DNA from 2 places in the Lysinibacillus sp. FSL K6-0232 genome. Region 2 is predicted to be linked to the other one. Evidence: riboswitches for the same ligand, from Rfam matches in the RefSeq annotation. Region 2 holds a riboswitch; the other holds the start of a gene.
The links. A riboswitch is a leader RNA that binds a small molecule or an ion and turns the genes downstream of it on or off. The one in region 2 is predicted to bind thiamine pyrophosphate.
Positions count from the first base shown of each region.

Region 1: linked by a shared signal. The riboswitch ahead of thiW (energy coupling factor transporter S component ThiW) and the one ahead of thiC (phosphomethylpyrimidine synthase ThiC) in region 2 are both predicted to bind thiamine pyrophosphate.

Region 1 covers NZ_JBBOYW010000001.1:884,437-887,654, forward strand. Annotated here, with positions in the region: gene MHB42_RS04065 (VWA domain-containing protein) at 1-1,373, shown strand, start outside; gene thiW (energy coupling factor transporter S component ThiW) at 1,475-1,978, opposite strand; TPP riboswitch at 2,071-2,178, opposite strand; gene MHB42_RS04075 (MFS transporter) at 2,247-3,218, opposite strand, start outside.
Region 2 covers NZ_JBBOYW010000001.1:275,111-278,328, forward strand. Annotated here, with positions in the region: gene MHB42_RS01300 (AEC family transporter) at 1-888, shown strand, start outside; TPP riboswitch at 951-1,065, shown strand; gene thiC (phosphomethylpyrimidine synthase ThiC) at 1,211-2,989, shown strand; gene MHB42_RS01310 (catalase) at 3,111-3,218, opposite strand, start outside.

The DNA.
Region 1 (3,218 bases), 610 kb from region 2:
TAGTAATTGTGCTTGACCGCTCTGGTAGTATGAGTGGCTCTAAATTAGAGCTTGCTAAGGAAGCAGCAGCACGTTCGGTTGAAATGCTGCGCGATGAGGATACATTAGGATTTATTGCCTTTGATGATCGCCCGTGGGAAATTATTGAAACAAAGCCTCTTAGCAGTAAAGAGGAAGCGGTGGATACAATTTTATCCGTTACACCGGGTGGTGGAACTGAAATTTATGCTTCGTTGGCACAAGCCTATGAGAATTTAGCAGATTTAGAGCTGCAACGTAAGCATATTATTTTATTAACAGATGGACAATCACAGCCTGGTAATTATGAAGATTTAATTGCGGAAGGCAAGGATAGTGGAATTACATTATCAACAGTAGCGATTGGGCAAGATGCGGATGCAAATTTACTGGAGTTATTGAGTGAGATGGGCAGTGGACGCTTCTATGATGTTGTAGATGAACAAACAATTCCTTCTATTTTATCTCGTGAAACGGCTATGATTTCTCGTACATATATCGAGGATAATCCATTTTATCCGACGATTTATAATGCGACGGGATGGCATACACTATTTGCTAATGGCGTTCCTCAAATGAATGCATATATTGGAACAACAGCGAAACAGGGAGCTACGGTGATTGCGGAAAGCGAGAAAGAAGACCCCGTATTAGCGCAATGGCAATATGGGCTTGGTAAAACATTTGCCTTTACATCTGATTCAACAGGTAAATGGACGGGTGATTGGGCTAGATGGCAGGAGTGGGGAACATTTTGGCAAACGCTTATTTCACAAATGCTACCAAGCTATAATGATGTTGCCTATGATGTCAGAGTGGAGTCAGATGGTTCGTTTATGATTACAGATCCTACAAATGAAGCGGCATTTTTAGATATTGTAGCCGTTAATGAAGCAGGGGAGGAACTAGCAACACAGCTAGAAACGATCTCAACTTCTCAAGTTCGTGCAACAGTACAGACAGAGCCTGGACTGATTTTCTTCCGCATTGCTGATGAGGAGCAGGCCATTTATCAGGCAGGCTTAAGTGTTCCTTATAGTGCTGAATATGAGCTGCGTCCAGTGAATGAGTCGTTAGTCGAGGAATTAACAAAGCAAACAGGCGGTGCTACGATAAAAGAGCCACAAGAGGTTTTTCGTGACTTTACACAAAAGGGAGCGGATCGTCAAAACATTGCAACATGGCTTATGCTAGCAGCGATGCTGTTATTCTTTATGGATATTACCATTAGACGCTTTGGCTGGAATTTCCTTACTAAGCCGAAGCACAAAGCGTCTATTCCTGAACAACAACCCATACAGGCTGAGGATACAAATGTTGCACAGTTGTTAAAGGGCATGAAAAAACGATCATAATGATGAAAAAGAGCAGTGCAAAGAACTAGGATTTTGCACTGCTTTTTGTTGTTTGGGTGGGTGAGTGATCAAAAAAAGCGTAGCACCGCTCAAAAGGACAATTATTCATAAAGCGAGAATTTTCCATACCTTACGAGCGCCGTTTTTTGTAAGCTGCTTGCAATGATAACACCTAAAATAGCCCCAATGGTACTGGATGTTAAAAAGGCTGGCATAAAAAATAATGCAGCTACAGATGTTCCCATTAATAATTGGGCATAAGGTACTGCGATAAGTGAAGCAAGAATACCTGTTCCAATTATTTCGCCAACGCTAGCTAGCCACATTTTATGGCTATATTTATAGGCGAGCGCAGCACATACTGCACCAATAACACTCCCAGGAATAGCTAATAAAGAGCCTGTACCTGTAAAAATACGAATAATCGCTGTCACAAAGGCAATGATAACAGTTGGTACAGGTCCAAGCATAATGGCTCCAATAACATTGACTGCGTGCTGAACAGGATAGGCACGTGCAATCCCTGTAGGAATGGATACAAAGGTGGAGCCCGCAACAGCAATTGCTACCAATAAAGCCATAATCGTTAGTTTTCGAATGGGCATATCATTCACTCCTTTTGCGAATAGCCACTAGCAAAATAAAAAAGCCGCCTCCTTTAAACAATAGGAAGCGACCTTGCATATATATTGATAATAAGCAAGCAGCGCCACTTCCCTCCGCTAGTGTGAACTAGATCAGGTTCAAAGGGTCTGTATATCAACATATACATCTCAGCCTTGTAAAGACTCCCCTAGTGGTAATAGAATAATAATTTTAGTAGAACACCAATAATGTACCATATTCCAAAAAATAGTCAATAATTTTTCAGCATTAATGTGTATCGGGCTGCATAAGGTGTGGTGCTCTTTTTATTGTCCAAATTAGCGCAATAAAGAAGCAGGCTAATAAAATAATTGCACCAAAAATATAAGGGCTGTTCATATTCCAATCAAAGAGAATACCTGCTAATGCTGGGCCAATCATATTACCAAGGCTCATATAGGCATTGTTTAAGCCAGCGGCAAATCCTTGCTCATTGTCAGCAAGCTTAGAAATCAATGTATTGACAGCAGGTCGAATTAATGTAGTTGCTGTTGAGAAAATCGTTGCTACCACTAAAATAAGCGCAAATCCTGACACAAATAATATTAAGTAAATAGAAATGGATGCGACAAATAAGTTGATTAAGACAACCTTCATCTCTCCTAAGCGCTTAAAGAGTGGCGTAATCACAAACATTTGAACAACTACGCCAAATGCACCACCAACCACTAAAATAATGGCAATATCACCAGGTGTATAATTGAATTTTTCTGTAACAAATAACGATAGCGTTGTTTGGAAATTAGCGATACCAAATGAGAATACCATCATAATAATGAGCATTACGAAATAAGGCATATGTACAGAACGAGCCATTTGCTTTGCAAGATTGTCTTGCTTTTGTTTATTTTGTACAATGCTTGGCTTTGTTGATGGCAGTAAGAAAAATGATAGCAGTGCTGCTAAAATAGCCGCAGTACCAGCTGTATAGAATGGAAAATGCAAGCTTACTTCTGATAAAAAGCCACCGATGCCAGGCCCAATCATAAAGCCAAGTGACATAGCAGCACCAAGCATCCCCATTCCTTTTCCTCGTTCTTCATATGTTGTAACATCCGCAACAAAAGCCATAATAGGAGGGGCTACAAATGCAGAGCCAAGACCGCCTAAAAAACGGGCAACAAAGAGCATCCATACGTCTGTAGAAAGTCCAAAACCAATTTGTGCAAGACCTGATAGGATAAGACCAAAAATAATTAA
Region 2 (3,218 bases):
ATTTTAGTGCTACTTGTAGTAGGTGCTATACTACAAAAGAAATTTCGCTTTAATTTAAAAGCATTATCACAACTTATTACATATTGCTTTATGCCTGCAGCTGTTTTTATTAATTTATATGAAACAAGTGTAGAGCTATCTGTGCTTGGAGAGGTTGCCCTATTTATTGTACTCTTTATAGGTAGTCAAATGCTGCTTAGTCACTTTTTAGCAAAGGGATTAGGCTTAGCCAAAACAGAAACAGCTGTTTTTAAAAATAGTGTTGTACTCATTAACTCTGGTAATTATGGTATTCCTGTTGCCCAGATGATTTTTGCAACACAGCCAATTGGTGTAGCGATTCAGGTGATTCTTGTTATTTTTCAAAATATGACAACTTATACATACGGGTTATATAATTTAATTTCCTCCACTAAATCAGGTCTTACAATTATTAAAGACTTTTTTAAAATGCCGATTATTCACGCACTTATTATTGGTGTCGCAATGAATTATTGGAATATTGGTATTCCACAGTTTATTAGAATTCCTATAGACCATGTAGCGGATGGCTTTATTGCGGTGGCGTTAATTACTTTAGGCGCACAGCTATCACAGCTTGAAATGAAATCAATGTTTAATAAAACGGTTTTTATTAGTTGCTTTACACGCTTAATTATTGGGCCAGCTATAGCATTAACAGTTATTTTTCTATTGGGCTTGGACGGAGTTGTTGCACAATCTTTACTAATTGCTAGTGCTTTTCCAACATCCCGTAACAGCTCTAGTTTAGCATTAGAATATGATGTGGAATCAGAAACCGCTGCACAAACCGTATTATTTTCAACGATTGTTAGCTGTATAACGGTAACAGTTGTTATTTATCTGGCAGAAATATTGTTTGCATAGCTAAAAGAAAAAATAAGCTTCCATCTCTAAGCAATATCTGCTACACTAGCATCAAACTAAATAGTATTAACTAGGGGAGTCTGATGAGTCAGGCTGAGAGGGAAACGCTTAGAGGTTTCTTGACCCTTTGGACCTGATCTGGCTCATACCAGCGTGGGAAAGTTAAGAAGCTATTGCATCATAGTATTATATGCAATCAATAGACCTTTACATTGACAGCCGGATCCAAATGATTATTTTGGATTCGGCTTTTATTTATTTTGTTGGGGTGAGCTAGATTCGGTCCTTGTATCACAATATATATAAGGGAGAGAATTAGCTTATGTCAGAAATTAGTGAAAAGAACATGATGATTATGTCAAGCTTTGAAGGAAGCAAGAAGGTATATGTAGAGGGGTCACGTCCAGATATTTTAGTGCCTATGCGTGAAATTGCATTAAGTCCGACAACTGGTAGCTTTGGGGATGAGGAGAATGCGCCAGTGCGAGTATATGATACGAGTGGGCCCTATACAGACCCAAATTATCAGGTAGATATTACAAAAGGGTTGCCAGCTTTACGACGTACATGGATACAAGGGCGTGAGGATGTTGAGGAATATGAGGGACGTACGATTAAACCAGAGGATAATGGTTTTCGCCATGCAGACGATCCACGCATGCAAGAAAACGTCTTCCCTAAATTGACAAGAAAGCCTTTACGTGCAAAAAGGGGGGGAAATGTTACACAGCTTCACTATGCACGACAAGGAATCATTACACCTGAAATGGAGTTTGTGGCGATACGTGAAAATATGGACCCAGAATTTATTCGTTCAGAGATTGCAGCAGGACGAGCTATTATGCCTTCTAATATTAATCATCCTGAGGCTGAGCCAATGATTATTGGGCGCAATTTTCATGTAAAGGTTAATGCAAACATTGGCAATTCTGCTGTATCATCCTCAATTGCAGAAGAGGTTGAAAAAATGACATGGGCAACACGCTGGGGTGCTGATACAATTATGGACCTATCGACTGGTAAGCATATTCACACAACACGAGAATGGATTATTCGAAATGCTGCTGTACCAGTTGGCACAGTACCAATTTATCAGGCGTTGGAAAAAGTAAACGGTGTGGCAGAGGATTTAACATGGGAAGTTTATCGTGATACGCTTATTGAACAAGCTGAACAGGGTGTTGATTACTTCACGATCCATGCAGGCGTGCTATTGCGCTACGTACCACTTACAGCAAGTCGTGTAACAGGCATTGTGTCACGCGGTGGTTCGATTATGGCGCAATGGTGTTTATATCATCATCAGGAAAATTTCCTTTACACACATTTTGAGGAAATCTGTGAAATTATGAAAGCCTATGATGTTGCTTTTTCATTAGGGGATGGTTTACGCCCAGGCTCCATAGCTGATGCCAACGATGAGGCACAATTTGCAGAGCTTGAAACATTAGGGGAATTAACGCAAATTGCTTGGCAGCATGATGTTCAGGTGATGGTAGAGGGGCCAGGTCATGTACCGATGCATCTGATTAAAGAAAATATGGATAAGCAATTAGCGGTTTGTAAGGAAGCCCCCTTCTATACATTAGGGCCACTAACAACAGATATTGCTCCTGGTTATGATCATATTACATCGGCTATTGGCGCAGCAATGATCGGTTGGTTTGGCACAGCGATGCTCTGCTATGTGACGCCGAAGGAACATCTTGGCTTACCGAATCGTGAGGATGTTCGAGTAGGGGTTATTACTTATAAAATCGCTGCACATGCGGCAGATTTAGCAAAAGGACACCCAGGTGCACAACAACGAGATGATGCGCTATCAAAAGCACGCTTTGAATTCCGCTGGCGAGATCAATTCAATTTATCATTAGACCCTGAGCGTGCAGTAGAATATCATGATGAAACCTTGCCAGCAGAGGGAGCAAAGACGGCACACTTTTGCTCGATGTGTGGACCTAAATTCTGTAGTATGCGAATTTCACAGGATATTCGTAACTATGCGAAAGAAAAGGAGCTAACGGCAACGGAGGCTATCCATCAAGGTATGAAGGAAAAGGCAGAAGAGTTTCAAAAAGCGGGCAGTCAGATTTATCAATAATGAAAGGGAGCTTGCGTCAACTTTGTTTGACACAAGCCTTTTTCATATAAAAAAGCTCCATGTGAATATATTATTCACATGGAGTAAAAGTTGGATTTGGATATCAATAATAAGTGGAATTTTAAACGTTTGTTGTTTGCTGAACATATGGATTTGTAAGGTCCATACCATCTAATGAAAGACCCATTGCTTTTGCAACACCTTCACCATATGCTGGGTCAGCTAAATA